Actinokineospora baliensis: one gene and its partner. The main gene of each other region encodes a partner of the protein of the gene in region 2 in a complex. Links are inferred from orthologs where the notes say so. Each region holds a gene or a part of one and is shown on either strand. Other genes may lie near its edges. The genes, in order: JOD54_RS05930 and JOD54_RS31885.

Region 1 (9,367 bases), 6.0 Mb from region 2 along the record:
GATCCGCAGTTCTCCATCGACCTGCAGCTCATCGGCGGCGTGATGATCCTGCAGACGCTGCCAGCGGTGGCGATCGCGCTCTACACCCGCTGGTTCCACATCTGGGGCCTGGTCGGCGGGTGGATCGCCGGGATGGGCTGGGGAATGATCATGCTCTTCACCATCCCCAGCGCCGACGGCAAGCGAAAGCACTTCGGCGCGTCCGCGCTCAAGCTCGGTGAGCTGAACCTGTTCGGCTGGCACCCGTTCGGTGGCACGACGGTGCAGATCTACGTCGGGTTCGTTGCGCTGGTGGCAAACCTGGTGGTGGCGGTGCTGATCACCCTGCTGGCCCGCAAGCTCAAGGTGTTCAACGGCATCGACCAGACCGAGCCCGCCGACTACCACGTCGACGAGGACTCGGCGAAGCTGCGGCCGGTCGGCGCGCACTGACCCGAGCGGCTGCCCTGAGGTGGGGAAGGGGCGGGTCCCGGCGCGGACCCGCCCCTTCCGGCATCGATCAGCGCTGGCGCAGGACGGTCATCAGCACCAGCAGCGCCGCGCTCAGCAGTGCTGGCACGACCCCGGCGACGACGGCGAGCACGCCGAGCGCCACGACGACGCAGGCGACCAGCAACATCGCCCGGTGCAGCGTCGGCGCCCAGCCGCCGAGCAACCGTTCGGCGAGCACCAGCGCTCTGTCGTGCAGGCGGGTGCGGCGCGCGTGCGGTTCGGCGGCGTCGGCACTGGTGGCCCGGTCCACGTAGTGGTGTGGCATGGGCGGCACCTGCAGTGCCGGGTCTTCGAAGGTGAGGTGCAGGGTGCGGCGGACGTCCGTGCCCACGGACTCCGTTCCTGTCACGGCCAAGGTGTCAGGCTCCTTCGTGGTACTGCGATTACCGATCAGTTTCCCGGTCGAACGGTGCCGGGCAGGTAACTACTGGGTAGTAGACGGTAAGCGGAGCGTGTTCGTCGGTGAGCGGCATCCTTGTGATCCGCCTCACCTATCGGGTGATGTCATGACCCACTGCTACTGCGGATGGCCTACGACAACCGCCATCCGTCGGCTGTAGAACTGAACGGGTGGAGTAGTGGTGGCGCACTTGGCCCAATCCGGCACGGACCAGGCAATCCAGGCGGAGCAGTGCGACGACGCTCGGTGCCGGTGTCCGGTTCATCCGCACAGAGCAATCCCATGGTGATTGGCGAAATACGGTCACTCTCCGTTGGTCGCTCTAGGGCGACCAATGATCGACCGCGGGCCGGTGCGCTCGGCGGCGCGGGCGATGCCCTGGCGCGGATCGGGTGCCGTTCGCTGCCCGTCGAACCGGGCCACTTCACCCGGCGGCCGAGCGCGGGGTGGACCGGTGGCGGCGGCGGTGGGGTCCGCCTGGCGGGAATGGGCGAAAGCCCTGGGAAATAAGGAAACCCCGTAGCGCTGCCAGGTCGGGGGTCCGCCAGCGCTACGGGGTCAACCGGAACATCGTGAAGAGCCCCGGTGGTGTTACAACGGGCTGGAGATGTGCCCTGCATCACATCTCCAGCCCCAGCTCGTGGGTCAGCGCCAGACGTTCTGGGTCTGCGCCAGGGCGATCAGCTCGTGGCGCATCGCCGGCGTGGCGGCCTGGTCGATCGCGCGGTTCACGGCCTTGCGCGTCCGGGCCTCGGCGCGGCGGGCACGGATCTTCGCGGTCACGTTCATTGCTCTTGCATCCCCTCTAAGGACCTCGGTAGCCGCTCTGGCTGAGTGGCATGACCTAAGTATGCACGCTAGGGGCCGAGATTGCACGCGTCTGTCCGGTGAACTGGGGCACACACCGACGAATCATCGGCGGTGACCTGAAGCTCACCGGATAGTGTCCGGTTTCTTGTGACCTGGCGAACACTGTGCTAACGCGCGCGGGCGCACCGCGATCACCGATCGCGGTGTAGTGGTCTTTCTAGGGAATCGGCTAGATAGGAGAAGAGTGCGCCAGAACCGGCGTCACTCCTCCATCCCCAGCAGGTAGCGGCCGAAGTGCGGCACGGTGAAGGCGATCCGGCCGCGCTCGGCGGAGTAGACCAGGCCCTTCTTGATCAGGCTGTCGCGCGCGGGCGAGAGGGACGAGGGCTTGCGGCCGAGGAACACCGCGATGTCGGAGGTCCCGGAGCTCTCGTCCTTGCCGTCGGTCAGCTCGGCCATCGCCCGCAGGTACTCCCGCTCGGCGGGCGTCGCGCGCTCGTAGCGGGAGCCGAAGAACCCCACCGCCAACTCCGCCTCGGCCTCCGGCGCGGCGACCAGCACGTCCTCGGCGGTGATCGGGTCGGCTGGCGCTGCGTCCCACGCGGCCTTGCCGAAGGCCTGGATGAAGTACGGGTACCCGCCGGAGCGCTCGAACAGCGCGGCCAGGGCGTCCGGGGTGATCTCGGCCCGCTCCCGGTCGACCGGCACCAGCACGGCCTGGTCGGCGTCCTCGCGGTCGAGCCGGTCGATGCGCACGTAGCGGAACAGCCGCTCGGAATAGGACTTGCTCGCCGAGAGCACCGCGGGCAGGTGCGGCAGCCCGGCGCCGACCACGACCAGCGGCGCGCCGGACTGGGACAGCTCGTGGCAGGCGGCGCACAGGGCGGAGATGTCGTCGGCGCCGATGTCCTGCATCTCGTCGATCAGCACCGCGACACCGGTGCCGACGTCCTGGGCCAGCTCCGCGACCTCGGTGAACAGCTCGACCAGGTCGATCTCGATGTCGCCGGAGTCAGCCCTGCCCTGGGCGGCGGGCACATCGATGCCCGGCTGCCAGCGCTCGCGCAGCTTGGCGCCGTCCGGGCTCGCCTTCAGCGCGAACGCCTTGAGCACGCCGAGCACCTGCTCGACCCGCTCCGGCGCCCGGTGCCGCACGGCCAGGTCGCGGATCGCCCGGTGCAGCGCGGCCGAGAGCGGGCGCCGCAGGTCGGCGTCCGGCCGGGCTTCGATCTTGCCCGCGCCCCAGCCCCGGCGGACCGCCATCGAGCGCAGCTCGCCGAGCAGGACCGTCTTGCCGACACCGCGCAGCCCGGTGAGCACGAGACTGCGCTCCGGCCTGCCCCTGGCGACCCGTTCGAGCACGACCTCGAACGCCTGCAGCTCCCGCTCCCGGCCCGCCAACTCCGGGGGGCGCTGCCCGGCGCCGGGGGCGAAGGGGTTGCGCACCGGGTCCATCCCGCGACCGTATCGGCGCGTCTAGGGCCAGCCCGATATTTGCCCCGGCGATTCGTCGGTCTACGTCTCTCTAGAGCTGGAAGTAGAAAGGCGTAGAGGAGGCTACTTCTCCAGGATCGCGGTGACGCCCTGGCCGCCCGCCGCGCAGATCGAGATCAGGCCGCGGCCGGACCCCCGCTCGTCGAGCAGCTTGGCCAGGGTCGCCACGATCCGGCCGCCGGTCGCGGCGAAGGGGTGCCCTGCCGCCAGGGAGGAGCCGTTGACGTTGAGCTTCGACCGGTCGATCGAGCCGAGCGGTTCGGCCAGACCGAGGCGGTCCTTGGCGAACTCGACGTCCTCCCACGCGGCCAGCGTCGCCAGGACCTGGGACGCGAAGGCCTCGTGGATCTCGTAGAAGTCGAAGTCTCCCAGGGCGAGCCCGGCGCGGGCCAGCAGCCGCGGCACGGCGTAGGCGGGGGCCATGAGCAGGCCCTCGTCTCCGTGGACGTAGTCGACGGCGGCGGTCTCGGTGAAGGTCAGGTGGGCCAGCACCGGGATGCGGTGCTCCTTGGCCCACTGCTCGCTGGCCAGCAGCACCGCCGAGGCGCCGTCGGAGAGCGGGGTGGAGTTGCCCGCGGTCATCGTGGCACCCTCGCCGCCGAAGACGGGCTTCAGCTTGGCGAGCTTGTCGGCCGTCGAGTCGGGGCGCAGGTTCTGGTCGCGGTTCAGGCGCTGGAACGGGGTGAGCAGGTCGTCGAAGAAGCCGCGGTCGTAGGCGGCGGCCAACTTCTGGTGGCTGGCCGCGGCGAGTTCGTCCTGCGCCTCCCGGCTGATCCCCCACCGCTTGGCGGTCAGCGCGGCGTGCTCGCCCATCGACAACCCGGTGCGCGGCTCGGCGTTGCGCGGGATGTCCGGCACGATGTGGCCCGGTCGGATCTTGGCGATCAGCCGCAGCCGCTGGCCGACGGTCTTGGCGTTGTTGAGCGAGATCAGGATCCGCCGGAGGTCCTCGTTGACCTGCAACGGCGCGTCGCTGGTGGTGTCGACGCCGCCTGCGACGGCCGAGTCGATCTGCCCGAGCGCGATCTTGTTCGCCACCTGGATGATCGCCTGCAGGCCGGTGCCGCAGGCCTGCTGGACGTCGTAGGCCGGGGTGTCGGCGGACAGGCTGCTGCCGAGCACGCACTCGCGGGTGAGGTTGAAATCGCGGCTGTGCTTGAGGACCGCGCCCGCCGCGACTTCGCCGAGCCGCTGGCCGCGCAGCCCGAACCTGGCGACCAGCCCGTCGAGCGCCGCGGTGAACATGTCCTGGTTGGACGCCTGCGCGTAAGGACCGTTCGACCGGGCGAAGGGGATGCGGTTCCCGCCAAGGACCGCCACTGGGCGCACGCGACTCGGGGCCATTCGCATCCTCCTGAACGCGGGGTCTCAGCTGCGCTACCATCGTAACCTACTCGGGAGTAGATTGTGGAGGTGCGCCAGATGACCGACCGCTACCAGCGCTTCAGCAACTCCGGCCCCGGTCGGGTGCTGGTCAAGCGGCTCGGCCTGCCGAACCCGACGCCGCTGCGCCGCCACCGGGCGGGCGACCCGGCGCTCGACGGCCCGGTGCTGCTCGGGTCCGCGCCCGGTGGGCGGCTGGTCGAGCCGATCGGTGCGGTGTGCAAGGCCGCCGGGATCGAGGTGCTGACAACCGCTGGCCCCAAGACCTATAGCGCGCTGGTGTTCGACGCGACGGGTATCGACTCCGTCTCGCAACTACGCGAGCTGTACGACTTCTTCCACCCGGTGCTGCGCGCGGTAGGCACCTGCGGGCGGGTGGTCGTCCTGGGCACGCCTCCGGAGCGGACCGCCAGTGCCGACGAGCTCATCGCCCAGCGCGCTCTAGAGGGGTTTGTGCGGTCGGTGGGCAAAGAGCTCGTGCGGGGGGCAACGGCTCAGCTCGTCTATGTAGAGCCAGGTGCTGAGGAGCACATCGCGTCTACCTTGCGCTTCCTGCTGTCTGGCAAGTCCGCTTACGTTGACGCGCAGGTGATCCGGGTTGGTGCCCACGGCGGAAACGCGGTTGAACCAGAGGACTGGGCGGCGCCATTGGCGGGCAAGGTCGCCCTGGTGACTGGGGCGTCCCGCGGCATCGGCGCTGCCATTGCCGAGGTGCTGGGTCGCGATGGTGCGCACGTGGTCGCCCTCGACATCCCCGCCCAGGGGGACGAACTCGCCGCGGTCGCGAACCGCGTTGGCGGCTCGACGTTGCAACTCGACATAACGGCAGCGGATGCCCCGGCCCGGCTGGTCGACCACCTACGCAACCGACACGGTGGTGTCGACATTGTTGTGCACAACGCTGGCATCACCCGCGACAAGAAGCTGGCCAACATGAAGGACGGCGCGTGGGATGCCGTGCTCGCAGTGAACTTGTCCAGCCAGTTGCGCGTGAACGACGCCTTGCTCGCGGACGGGGTCTTGCGTGAAGGCGGGCGAATCATCGGGGTGTCTTCTATCGCCGGTATCGCGGGTAACACCGGGCAGACGAACTACGCCACCAGCAAGGCAGGCGTGATCGGGATGGTGAACGCCTACGCGCCCGTGCTGGCTTCTCGTGGGATCACCATCAACGCCGTCGCGCCCGGCTTCATCGAAACGAAGATGACCGCCGCCGTGCCGTTGTTCATCCGCGAGGCGGGCAGGCGGATGAACAGCCTGTCGCAGGGAGGGCTGCCGGTGGACGTCGCGGAAACCATTGCCTGGTATGCCAACCCGGCGTCGGGCGCGGTCAACGGCAACGTGGTCCGGGTGTGCGGCCAGAGCCTCCTGGGGGCGTGAATGCCGGTCTTAGCGGAAGAGCCACGGTTGGCTTCGCTGTACTTGAAGGCGTTGGCAGGGCTCACTAAGAAGGGCGGCGAGCTTCCTACCCGCTCTTACGAACGTTTGCGCGTAGGCGTCGATGCGCAGCACTTGGCTGAGTACAATCGGGTATGCGGTTTCCGGTTAGCCGATGAGCTGCCCGTGACCTACCCGCACGTGCTGGCGTTCCCACTGCAGGTGAAGCTGATGACCGACGCCGACTTCCCGTACCCGCTTATCGGCACGGTCCACGTCGCCAACCGGATCACCCAGCACCGCCCGTTGCTCGTCACGGACACCCTGGACCTGAGCGTGCACGTCGAGAACCGCCGCCCACACCCCAAGGGCACGCAGTTCGACATGATCGCCCAAGCCCACACCGGCGGCACCCTGGTCTGGAACTCCACCAGCACCTACCTCCGCCGCGGCCCAGGCTCCGGCACCCCCCACCCCCGCGACGACACTCCCCTGCCCCCCACTGCCCACTGGCAGGTCCCCGCCGACACCGGCCGCCGCTACGCCCAAGTCTCCGGCGACCGGAACCCCATCCACCTACACCCGCTCACCGCCCGCCCCTTCGGCTTCCCCCGAGCCATCGCCCACGGCATGTGGACCAAAGCGCGCTGTTTGGCCGCCCTCGAAGGCAAACTCCCCCCAACCTACGAAGTGGACGTCCGCTTCCAACTCCCCCTACTCCTCCCCGCCACCCCCACCCTCCACACCGATGGCACCCACTTCCAACTACGAAACCCCCGCAACGACAAACCCCACCTCACCGGAACCATCACGGCGCTCCTATAGGTCAGGTAAGTCGAAGTAGCTGATCAGACCGGAAGCGAAGGCGATGTCGCCTTTGACCTTGACCCGGCCGGAGAGGAACAGCATCGGGAGGGTGGCCGCGCCGGTGAGGGCGCGGAGGAAGTCGACCGGGTCGATGGTGATGGTGACGCGGGGGTCAGCGGTCGGTTCGGGCCCGGTGGTGCAGCGGCCGCCAGAGATCACCGTTTCGAACCGGTCTTCGCCGTCGCGGCCGGTGAAGCGCCAGTGGATGACAGCGCGGATCCCGCCTGCCCGTTCCAACGACAGGTGGTCGGCCATCCGGCGAAACAGCTCGTCGAACACGACGGGTCTTAGCTCAAGATGCGCGGTCAGCTCATCTAGCTGGTCCCGAGAAGCCCGGCCTAGGAAGCGCAGGAACGTCTCGGTGCGCATCCCCGACAGCTCCACGCCCGTCCCGGCATCGCCCAGCATGTGCAGGACCTCCATGAGCTGCACGAACTGCCCGGCGGTGAGCTTGCCGGGATCGACGGCATCGGCGAGGCCGTCGAGGTCGACCACGGTCGCGGGCGGCAGACGGTGCCACCGCCGTCGCTTGCTCACGGCCGGGGCAGGGCGAACTCGGGGAACCGGCCGAGGGTGCGCAGCAGGGCGGTGAGGTCGTCGCGGCCAAGTCGGCGCGGGTCGACCGCTCGACCGATAGCATCGACGTCGATGTCCAGCGCGGCGACGTCCTCGGGGGTCAGCCGTTCGAGGAGTTCGACGAGTGCGGTCGGCGTGAGCGCACCGAGGTCGGGCATGGGCACCTCCTGTACCTACTGGACGGTAGGCTACGGGTGGGTAGGTTGCCGGGCAAGACGGAGCGGGAGGTACGGCGTGAGCGTCGACGAGCAGCGTCGACCGGCGCGCGTGAAGCGGCTGCCCAGGGAGGTCCGGGAGCGGCAGATCCTCGACGCCGCCGTCCGGGTGTTCTCCCAGCACGGCTACCACAACGCGTCGATGGACGAGATCTCCGACGTCGCCGGGGTCTCCAAGCCGATGATCTACGCCTACCTCGGGCACAAGGAAGACCTGTTCGCCGCCTGCATCCGGCGCGAGGCCTCGCTGCTGATGGAGGCCATCGCGGGCGGCGTCCGCGCCGAGCTCCCCCCGGACATGCAGCTCTGGCACGGCCTGCGCGCCTTCTTCCGCTTCGTCGGCGACCAGCGCGAGAGCTGGCGGGTGCTGCACCGGCAGGCCACCTCGCAGGGCGGGCCGTTCAGCGAGGAGCTGCTGGCCATGCGGTCCAGGGCGATCACCCTGGTCGACGCCCTGCTCGTGCGCTCGGCCACCAGCCGCGGCCTCGACGAGTCCGCGACCAAGTCGACCGAGGCACTGGCCGCGGCCCTCGTCGGCGCGGGCGAATCCCTGGCCGACTGGTGGCTCGACCACCCGGGCGTCCCCGAGAAGGTCGTCGCCTCCTGGCTGATGAACCTGGTCTGGATGGGACTGGGCAACCTCGTCGACGGCGCCGTCTGGACCCCGACCGAGGAATAACTCAGCCTGCGTTGAGCCGCGCTGCCTGCCGCACCAGGTACTCCCGTTCGGCCAAGCTCGACGCATTCCGCGCGGCCTCCGCGTACAACCGCGCCGCCAAGGCTGCGTCCCCGTCCCGCTCGTGCAAGTAGGCCGCCACCGCCTCATACCTCGGGACCGACTCCAGCCCGGCCACCGCGGCGAGTCCCGCGCGTGCCCCGTCGGCCTCACCCACCGCGACCGCGCGGTTGAGCCGCACCACCGGGCTGTCGGTCAACCGCAGCAGCTCGTCGTACCACTCGACGATCTGCACCCAGTCCGTCTCGTCGGCGGTGAGCGCGTCCGCGTGCAGGGCCGCGATGGCCGCCTGTGCCTGGAACTCGCCCAGCCGGTCCCTGGCCAGGGCCGCCTGCAGGACCTCGACGCCCTCGGCGATCAAGCCCGTGTCCCACCGACCGCGATCTTGTGCGGCCAGCGGCACCAGGCTCCCGTCCGCGGCGGTCCGGCCCGCGCGGCGGGCGTGGTGCAGCAGCATCAGCGCAAGCAGCCCGGCCACCTCGGGGTGGTCGATCGCGTCCGCCAGTTGCCGGACCAGGCGGATGGCCTCGGCCGCGAGGTCGACGTCACCGGAGTAGCCCTCGTTGAAGACCAGGTAGAGCACGCGCAGAACCGTGGCCACGTCACCGGGCTGGTCCAAGCGGACGGCGGAGACCGTGCGCTTGGCGCGGCTGATGCGTTGGGCCATGGTCGCTTCGGGGACCAGGTAGGCCTGGGCGATCTGCCGCGTGGTCAGGCCGCCGACCGCGCGCAGCGTGAGGGCCACCGCGGAGGACGGGGTCAGGGACGGATGGGCGCAGAGGAAGTAGAGCTGCAGGGTGTCGTCCACCGCCGGGGCGGGTTCGGGAGCGGGCTCGACCTGGTCCTCGCGTCGACGTCGGGCGTTGTCGGCGCGGGTGGCGTCGAGGAACCGGTTCCAGGCGACCGTGATGAGCCAGCCCTTGGCGTCGCGGGGTGGGTCGCTCGGCCAGAGGCGGACAGCCTGCACCAAGGCGTCTTGCACGGCGTCCTCGGCCGCCGCGAAGTCAGCTCCGCGGC
Region 2 (9,395 bases):
CCTCCAGGTCGAACCCGACCGATGTCGCCACCCTGGTCGTGGCGGCGAACGACATCCGCGGCCGCAGCCAGCTGAACCACAGCTTGGCCTCGATGTGCGGCGTCAGGGTGTACTGCAGCACCCCCTCACCGGTGATGCCCGCAGACACCCCGCCGTCCTTGCTCTCCTCCTTGAGCTCGATGCCGAGGTTGACCGAGTGCTGGTACTCGGAGTCCTCGACCGTGACCCGCGCCCCGGGCAGCCGGGACTGGACCCGCACGTCGTCGAAGGACTCCTCGGGGATGGCGATGGTCATGTCGCCGTCGTCGATGGCGTCGTCGAGGCTCGCGTTGGCCGTGGTGAACGTCTTGCCGTCGGCGCTGACCGCGGTGACCGTGCGCAGGGCGCCGGTCGGCGCGTGGGTGGTCTCGCCGATCACCAGCACCTTGCCGACAGCGGGCGCCTCGGCGGGCGGCGCGGTGAACTCCACCGAGTTCGCGTTCAGGTCGACCAGCGTGGCCAGGGTCGCGTCGGACAGCACTACCGCGTTGTCGGTGTAGCTAAGAGCCGGACCTGCCGTGACGGTCTCGCTCGCGTCCCCTGCTCCTCGCGCGTCGGTCATAGGCGTGACGGTGATGGCGTAGTGGCCCGCCGGGGCGAGGTTGACGAGTTGGTAAGAGGTGGTGTCACGCCCGGACGCCGAGAACGATGCCTGCACACCGTTGTTGTCGGTCGTGTCGACGCGGTAGCCGGTGATGGGGGTGCCGCCGTCGTCCTCTGGTGGCACCCAGCTGACCTCGATCGTCTTGCCGTCGGTACCAACCGGGACGGCCATGACGTCGGTGACCGCCTTCGGCGTGTACGGGGTCGTGGGCGTGGCCTTGGGCCGGTGGTCCCGCAGCTGCGGTTTGCTGACGCCGACGTCGTTCTTGGCCTGCACGGTCACCGTGTACTCGGTGCCGTTCTCCAGGCCGGTAACGGTGGTCTCGTGCACGTCGCCCGCGGTGCCGACCAGGACGTGGCCCGGTTCGAGGATGACGATGTACTTGGTCACCGGGGAACCGCCGCTGTTGGCGGGGTTCCACCGCACGAACAGGCTCCGGTCGCGGCCGAACACGCTGTGGACGGTGGGCGCGAGCGGCTCGGTGGGCGGCCTGGGCTTGACGAACTCCGAGGGTTCCGAACTGGGCGACGTCACGCCGTAGCTGGTCTCCACGGCGGTGACCGAGTAGGCGGTGCTGTTGTCCAGGCCGGTGATGACGCCGTGCGCCGCGTCGACTCCGGGGTCGTTGACGCGCGCGACCGTGACCGTCTGACCGCCGGGTTGGGCGGTGAGCACGACCTTGGCCTCCGGGTCGGCACCCGCGCCGCGGACGAAGGAGACGTCCAGCGCGCCGTTGAGCGGGTAGACCTCGGTGATGGCGGGTGCCTGCACACCGACCGGCATGCCGGCCGCGACGGGAGCCGCGGTGAGCGGGAGGGCGATCGCGGCGAGTAGGCACAGGACGGTGCGGCTGGTGTGCACTGGAACTCCTTCGACGAGGATCCGGCACAGTCACCGTCGCGCGCCCGGGGTGCCCCGAGCGGGACCACCACCTGTCCGAGTGGTCAGAACCGCCCAACAGAGCCGGTCAAGCCTGGAGCACTGCGGCGACCAGGCCAGCCAGCTCAGCCGCGAGGCCGGGGCGGGTCGCGAGTCTGCCGGTTCGGGGGAGGTCGTTGACGATGGTTAGGGCGGCGTGGACGGTTACGCGGGCCGCCGCTTCCGACATAGGTCGGGTTTCTCGTAGTAGGCGGACCCATTCCGCTACATAACCCCGTTGCAGTGCGCGTAGTTCTTTGGCGTCGCGCTCGGAGAGGTTCATCAGTTGGGTCGTATAGACGGCGATGAGGTCGTCTGAGCGCATGACCGTGTCGACATAAGAGCGGGCGAGGCGTCTTAGGGCGTCGGCAGGGGTTGAGGCGGTTGAGAGGGAGTCCTCTAGGCCCCAGCGCAGGCGGTCGGCCATGCGGCGGCTGGCGGCCAAGAGGATGTCGGACTTTGAGGCGAAGTGCCTATAGACGCTCGGGCCTGCGATACCGGTCGCGGCGCCGATGTCTTCCATGCTCACCGAGGGGAAGCCGCGCTCGCGGAACAAGCGGGTCGCAGAGGTCAGCAGTTCTTCGCGCCGGGTTGGGGCTGGGCCGCCGCGCCAGACAGGGGCGGCTACTCCAACGGCTATAGGCGCTCGGATCACTGCTTCGGCAAGGGACGCCAAGAGCTCCGCGAACTCCTCAGTGGGCAGGTCGACCCGGTGGTCGCCGACGCTGCCGTACACGCTCAGGGCCGCGAAGCACAGGAGGTCGGCCTCGCCCGCGTCCAGTGACGGGCGCAACCGGCGGAGCCCGGTCATCCACTGGCCGAGCAGTGCACCCACCCGGCGGCGGATCTCTTTCTGGTCGCCTTGGTGCAGGTGTCGGCCCTGCCACCGCCACAGGGCGGTCAGCGCCCGTTGCTCGATCGAGACCTCGGCGGCGGTCAGCAGCAGCGGCCGCAGGGCCCGCTCCGGGTCGGCCTCGGCCAGCTCGACCGGTTCGGCGAGCCGCTCCGCGAGGCGGTCGATGCCGGTGAGCAGGACGAACCCGAGCACGTCCTGCTTGTTCTGGAAGTGCCGGTACAGCGCGGGCCCGGTCACCCCGGCCGCCGCGGCGATGTCGTTCACGCCGACCGCGTGGTAGCCGCGCTTGCCGAACAGCTCGGCGGCGGCCGAGGCGAGCTCGGCCTTGCGACTGCGCCGGGGCATCGGGCCTCCTCGCGGGGTTCGCGCTGGTCAGGGTGAGAGCGGAGTTACAACGGTAGGGCGAACCCCGATCGTTGACAACCAGTCGTTACCGGCGAGTATGTTAATAGGCATTAGCGCCAGTCAGCTCGAGAGAGGATCGGCAGAGTGAGTACCGAAGCCTTCATCTACGAGGCGATCCGCACGCCGCGCGGGCGCGGCAAGCAGAACGGCTCCCTGCACGGGGTCAAGCCCATCTCGCTGGTCGTCGGCCTCCTCCACGAGCTCACGGCCCGCCACCCCGGGCTGGACCCGGCCACCATCGACGACATCGTCCTCGGCGTGGTGTCCCCGGTCGGCGACCAGGGCTCGGTCATCGCCCGCAGCGCCGCGCTGGCCGCGGGCCTGCCCGACAGCGTCGCGGGCCTGCAGATCGACCGGTTCTGCGCGTCCGGCCTGGAGGCGGTCAACATCGCCGCCGAGAAGGTCCGCGCGGGCTGGAACCAGCTGATCGTCGCGGGTGGCGTGGAGTCGATGTCGCGGGTGCCGATGGGCTCCGACGGCGGTGCCTGGTTCAACGACCCCGAGACCAACTACGACACCTACTTCGTGCCGCAGGGCGTCAGCGCCGACCTCATCGCCACCACCGAGGGCTTCAGCCGCGACGACGTCGACTCCTACGCCGCCGAGTCGCAGCGCCGTGCCGCCGCCGCGTGGTCGGCCGGGTACTTCGCCAAGTCCGTGGTGCCGGTCCGCGACCGCAACGGCGTCACGCTGCTCGACCACGACGAGCACATGCGCCCCGAGTCGACCGTCGAGAGCCTGGGCAAGCTCAAGCCGTCCTTCGCGGGCATCGGCGACTTCGGCGGCTTCGACGCCGTCGCGCTGCAGCGCTACCACCACGTCGAGCGGATCGACCACGTCCACACCGCCGCGAACTCCTCGGGCATCGTCGACGGTTCCGCCCTGGTGCTCATCGGCAACGAGGCCGCGGGCCAGGCGGCCGGGCTGACCCCGCGCGCCCGCATCGTCTCCGCCGCGGTGACCGGTGCCGAGCCGACCATCATGCTCACCGGCCCCACCCCCGCCGCCCAGAAGGCGCTGCGGCTGGCGGGCCTCACCCCGGACGACATCGACGTCTGGGAGCTCAACGAGGCGTTCGCCGCGGTGGTGCTGAAGTTCATGCGGGACATGGGCGTCCCGCACGACAAGATCAACGTCAACGGCGGCGCGATCGCCATGGGCCACCCGCTCGGCGCGACCGGCGCGATGATCACCGGCACCGTCGTCGACGAGCTGGAGCGCCGCGGCGCCCGGCGCGGCCTGGTCACCCTGTGCATCGGCGGCGGCATGGGCGTCGCGACCATCATCGAGCGAGTCTGAGGAGCCATGAGCATGATCGGCTGGGACGTCGACGCCGACGGCATCGTCACGCTGACGATGGACGACCCGAACCAGGGCGCCAACACCATGAACGACCTGTTCCGCACCTCGTTCGCCGAGGTGGTGGACCGGCTGGAGGCGGAGAAGGACGCCATCACCGGCGTGGTCGTCACCTCCGGCAAGAAGACCTTCTTCGCCGGTGGTGACCTCAACCAGCTCATCCAAGCCCGTCCCGAGGACGCCACCGAGATCACCAAGCGCGTCAACGACATGAAGTCCGCGATGCGCCGCCTGGAACAGCTGGGCAAGCCGGTGGTCGCGGCGATCAACGGTGCCGCGCTCGGCGGTGGGTACGAGATCGCGCTGGCCACCCACCACCGGGTCGCGCTGGAGGTCAAGGGCAGCGAGATCGGCCTACCGGAGGTCACCCTGGGCCTTCTGCCCGGCGGCGGCGGCATTACGCGCACGGTTCGGTTGCTGGGCATCCAAAACGCGCTGCTCAACGTGCTGCTCCAAGGGCAGCGGCACAAGCCCGCGAAGGCGCTCGAGCTCGGTCTGGTCGACGAGCTCGTGTCGACACCGGAGGAGCTGCTGGCGTCCGCCAAGGCCTGGGTGAAGGCGAACCCGGAGGCCAAGCAGCCGTGGGACGTCGAGGGGTACAAGATCCCCGGCGGCACCCCGTCGAACCCGAAGTTCGCGGCGAACCTGCCCGCGTTCCCGGCGAACCTGCGCAAGCAGCTCAAGGGCGCGCCGATGCCCGCGCCGCGCAACATCCTCGCCGCCGCGATCGAGGGCGCCCAGGTCGACATCGACACCGCGACCCGGATCGAGACCCAGTACTTCGTGAACCTGGCGGTCGGCCAGGTCGCCAAGAACATGACGCAGGCGTTCTTCTTCGACCTGCAGGCGATCAACAAGGGCAACAGCCGCCCGGCGGGCCAGCCCCAGTACACCGCGCGCAAGGTGGCGGTGCTCGGCGCGGGCATGATGGGCGCCGGGATCGCCTACTCCAGCGCGCGGGCCGGGATCGAGGTCGTGCTCAAGGACGTCACCCAGGAGGCGGCGGACAAGGGCAAGGCGTACTCGGCGGGCATCCTGGCCAAGGCCGTGTCCCGGGGCAAGATCACCCAGGAGAAGGCCGACGAGGTGCTGGCCCGGATCACCCCGACCGCCGACGCCGCCGACGTCGCGGGCGCCGACCTGGTCGTGGAGGCCGTGTTCGAGAGCCCCGACCTGAAGAAGAAGGTGTTCGCCGAGGTCGAGGACCTGGTGGCGGCGGACGCGCTGCTGGGGTCCAACACCTCGACGCTGCCGATCACCGGCCTGGCCGACGGGGTGAAGCGGCAGGAGGACTTCATCGGGCTGCACTTCTTCTCCCCGGTCGACAAGATGCCGCTGCTGGAGATCGTGGTCGGCGAGAAGACCTCCGACGTCGCGCTGGCCAAGGCGTTCGACTACGCGCTGCAGATCAAGAAGACGCCGATCGTGGTCAACGACAGCCGCGGGTTCTTCACCAGCCGGGTCATCGGCACGTTCATGAACGAGGCGCTGGCGATGGTCGGCGAGGGCATCGCCATCCCGTCGATCGAGCAGGCCGGGGCGCAGGCCGGGTACCCGGCGCCGCCGCTGCAGCTGCTCGACGAGCTGACCCTCACCCTGCCCCGCAAGATCCGCGACGAGGCCCGCGCGGCCGTGGAGGCGGCGGGCGGCACGTGGCCCGCGCACCCGGCCAACCAGGTGCTGGACCGGATGGTCGTGGAGTTCGACCGCAAGGGCAGGTCCTCGGGGGCCGGGTTCTACGACTACGCCGACGGCAAGCGGACCGGGCTCTGGCCGGGGCTCGCGGAGGCGTTCGGGTCCGGCGGCACGGAGATCCCGTTCGCGGACATGCAGGAGCGGATGCTGTTCGCCGAGGTCCTGGAAACCGTGAAGTGCTTCGACGAGGGCGTGCTTCGGACGGTGCCGGACGCCAACATCGGCTCCATCTTCGGCATCGGCTTCCCCGCCTGGACCGGTGGCATCATCCAGTACATCAACGGCTACCCGGGCGGGCCCGCTGGCTTCGTCGCCCGAGCCCGCGACCTGGCCGCCCACTACGGCGACCGCTTCCTGCCGCCCGCCTCGCTGGTGGCCAAGGCCGAGAACGGCGAGACGTACGCGTGAGCGCGCGGGGTCCGGTCACCGCGGTGGCCGGGCCCCGTCGTCACGACCTGATCGACTTCTTGGCCAGCAGGTACACCGGCAGGACCGACTCCTCGTAGTTGTCCCGCTTGGCGCGGTCGACGAGCACCAAGATCGTCAGGTTGCCGTCGGTGCGCACGACGAAGGCGCGGTCGATGTAGTCGCCCACCCGCCACGTGGCCTCCGCCGCCGGGAAGCCGCCGATGGTGGCGTCGCGGATCTCGACGTCGGCGTGCTCGTAGCCCGAGTCGATGGTGTCGCGCAGGACCTCGCGCGGCTCCGGGTCCCCGGATCCCTTGTACACCTTGACTTCGCCGTCACTGAAGTTCCCGGTGCCGATCGTGCACTCGAGGTCGAGCCGGAACTGCCCGCCGCCCGACGAGTAGCTCTCCGGCCGCTGCGCCCGCCAGCCCGCGGGGACGTCGAGCACCGCCCCGCTCAGGCAGGACTCGGTGGTCCCGGCAGCAGCGGGGACGTCACCGTCGGCCCACGGATCCGGCGCGTCCGACCCGCACCCGGCGAGCACCACCCCGCCCACCACCAGCCCGACCACCGACAGCACGACAACAGCGGCACGCATACCGGCACCCTAGGGCACCAAGATCACCAGTGGTCGCCGGGCACCGATCAGCGCACTCGGGGGGCTCGATCCGCGCCGGTCGCGGGTGTCTACTGGGGGGATGGCGTCGCTGCTTGAGGTGGTGAACCGGGCGGATGAGGCCGATCTGCTGCGGTGTTGCGGGTCGGCGCGGTGGGTGCGGGAGGTGCGCGCGCAGCGGCCGTTCCGCTCGCTCGACGAGGTGGAGGAGGTCTCCGCCGCGGTGTTGGCCACTCTGGACTGGACCGAGGTGGTGCCGCTGCTCGAGCAGGTCACCCGGGTGCGGCGGCGGTGGCCGGACCTCGGCCGGGGCGAGCTGATCTACGAACACCGGTTCGGGCACCCGTTCGTCCTGTGCGCCGACCAGATGACCAGGGCCGCGGTGCTGGCCAGGCTGCGGCACCGCTCGGGCAACGGCCGGGCGGCGGAGCGGGCGGAGGCGGTCGCCGAATTGGCCAAGGTGGTCGCGGTCCGGTTGCGCGGCTTGGTGCTCTGACCGTCCACAGTGGCCCGTTCCGGGCCAGGTGGCGATCTGCCACGTGGCAGATGATGATCACTCTCGGTGCACCGGAACCGACCAAGGATGACCCGTTCGGACGCGGGGGTTTGTCAGTAATCTGAGGGGCACCATCGCTGAAGCAGAGGTGCTCTCCGTGGCCGAGTCCGCCAGATGGGTTCCCCCGGGCGTGAACGCCGAACCCGCACCGCCGCCTGTCCACCGCGCGCGACCGCCGGGGACACCGCGGGTAGTGCGGTCGGCGGCGTAGCACCGCCGGTGGTGGGGCGACCCACCCGTTTGGACTAAAAATCTCCGGGTTGACTTGGGCCGATGGGGTGGCGCTTGGTACACGTTCGGGTGCACAGTGGTACCTCTGATACCTCTCAGTCAGAACCGGTCGGAACGAATGCGGGCGAGGACTTCTCTGGCGTGGACCGGCTTGAGTTGGCCACCGAGTGGGCCGCCGCGTTGACCACGGTCGTCAGCGCGGGTCGGGCGATGCCCGCGCGCGAGCTCGACGAGCTGATCGCGGGCGTCGTGGCCGATCCGGCGCGCGCGGGCGAGGTCGGTGCGGCACTGGTCGCCGCCGGGTACCGGGACCCGAGGTCGCTGGAGGTCAGCGTGTCCGCGCTCGCCTCCGGCCTGCTCCGACTGACCACAGTGGACGCCACAGCGACCGCACTGGCCGCGTTGGCGAGCGGGTTCGCCGAGGCGGTCGCGGCCAGACCGTCAGACGCGCTGGTACTGGCCGACTTCGAGCGCGACCTGCGCGCCAGCGAGGGCCGTTTCCGAGAGCTGTTCACCACTTCCGCGCTGGGCATGGTGATCTCCGACCTCGACGGCGGATCGGTGCGGGCCAACGACGCGCTCGCGCAGATGCTCGGCCACCGACCGGGCGCGCTGGAGCCGGATTCGGTCGACGAGCTGTTCCACCCGCAGGACCGCGAGCACCTGCGCGAACTCTACGACGAACTCGCCGCTGGCGTGTGCGACTCGCTGCACGAGCGGACCAGGTTCGTCCGCGCCGACGGTGAGCCCACCTGGGTGCGCATCGGCGTGTCGCTGCTGCGCGACCGCGACGACCTGCCCGCGCACCACGTGACCATGGTCGAGGACATCTCCGACCTGTACCTGCTGGAGAACCGGCTCAGCTACCAGGGCACGCACGACCCGCTGACCGGCCTGCCCAACCGGCACGCGTTCCTCGGCAGGCTGGAGGAGGCGTTGAGCGCGGGCGCGGACGTGTCGGTGTTCCACCTCGGCCTCGACGACTTCGCCGTGATCAACGACGGGATCAGCCGGGACGCGGGCGACCACCTGCTGCGCGAGGTGGCCACCCGGTTGCGCGCGGTCGTCGGCGAGCACCCCGGCGTGGTCGCCAGGCTCACCGGCGACGAGTTCGGCATCATGCTCGTGCACGGCCCCGGCGACCTCGACGTCGGCACCTTCGCCGCCGAGATCAACGAGGTGCTCGCCGAAGCGACCTATGTGGACGGTGAAGGCGTCGCGGCGTCGGCCACCATCGCGGTGATGAGCCTGCCGTCGCCGACCAGCGACCCGGACGAACTGCTGCGCGCCACCGACATCGCCAGGCGCAGGCTGAAGCTGCACGGTCGCAGGCAGTGGTGCATGGTCGACCCGGAGCAGAACCTGCGCTACCGCGAGCACTACCGGCTGGCCGCGGGCATCCCCGGCGCCTGGGAGAACGGTGAGCTCGACCTGGACCTGTGGCCGCTGGTGTCGCTGGCCGACCGCGCGCCGATCTCCACGCAGGCGCTGCTGCGCTGGGAGCACCCCAAGTTCGGCACCCTGGGCAGCGACCGCCTCGAGCAGATCCTGCGCGACACCGGCCTGGGTGTCCCCTTGGGACACTGGGTGCTGCACCACGCCGCCCAGGTCGCCTCGGCCGCGTGCTCGGCGCTGTACCTGGAACTCACCCCGGAGCAGGCCGCCGATCCGGACCTGGTCATGGTGGTGCGCCGGGTGCTGGCCGAGA

What was found.
Region 1: the proteins of JOD54_RS31885 (region 2) and JOD54_RS05930 are in contact, whole or in part, in a solved structure (PDB 8BNU), measured with the Escherichia coli proteins. The link is inferred for Actinokineospora baliensis from one-to-one orthologs.

Annotation. Positions count from the first base shown.
Region 1 is NZ_JAFBCK010000001.1:1,276,185-1,285,551, reverse strand. What follows is about bases 2,404-5,358. They hold JOD54_RS05930 (acetyl-CoA C-acetyltransferase), read right to left. Parts: upstream 4,547-5,358; coding sequence 3,260-4,546; downstream 2,404-3,259. Other genes in these bases: JOD54_RS05925 (3-oxoacyl-ACP reductase), read left to right, coding at 4,619-5,358; JOD54_RS05935 (ATP-binding protein), read right to left, coding at 2,404-3,157. Outside these bases: monocarboxylate uptake permease MctP, read left to right, coding at 1-432; JOD54_RS05945 (hypothetical protein), read right to left, coding at 500-823; JOD54_RS05940 (hypothetical protein), read right to left, coding at 1,538-1,675; more of JOD54_RS05935, read right to left, coding at 1,964-2,403; more of JOD54_RS05925, read left to right, coding at 5,359-5,959; JOD54_RS05920 (MaoC/PaaZ C-terminal domain-containing protein), read left to right, coding at 5,960-6,781; JOD54_RS05915 (SCP2 sterol-binding domain-containing protein), read right to left, coding at 6,776-7,360; JOD54_RS05910 (hypothetical protein), read right to left, coding at 7,357-7,557; JOD54_RS05905 (TetR/AcrR family transcriptional regulator), read left to right, coding at 7,634-8,293; JOD54_RS05900 (RNA polymerase sigma factor), read right to left, coding at 8,295-9,367.
Region 2 is NZ_JAFBCK010000001.1:7,255,757-7,265,151, forward strand. What follows is about bases 3,726-6,708. They hold JOD54_RS31885 (3-hydroxyacyl-CoA dehydrogenase NAD-binding domain-containing protein), read left to right. Parts: upstream 3,726-4,133; coding sequence 4,134-6,284; downstream 6,285-6,708. Other genes in these bases: JOD54_RS31880 (acetyl-CoA C-acetyltransferase), read left to right, coding at 3,726-4,121; JOD54_RS31890 (lipoprotein), read right to left, coding at 6,325-6,708. In the rest of the region: JOD54_RS31870 (fibronectin type III domain-containing protein), read right to left, coding at 1-1,504; JOD54_RS31875 (TetR/AcrR family transcriptional regulator), read right to left, coding at 1,611-2,762; more of JOD54_RS31880, read left to right, coding at 2,907-3,725; more of JOD54_RS31890, read right to left, coding at 6,709-6,882; JOD54_RS31895 (2-oxo-4-hydroxy-4-carboxy-5-ureidoimidazoline decarboxylase), read left to right, coding at 6,983-7,396; JOD54_RS31900 (EAL domain-containing protein), read left to right, coding at 7,829-9,395. UniProt on the Escherichia coli protein: Catalyzes the formation of a hydroxyacyl-CoA by addition of water on enoyl-CoA. Also exhibits 3-hydroxyacyl-CoA epimerase and 3-hydroxyacyl-CoA dehydrogenase activities.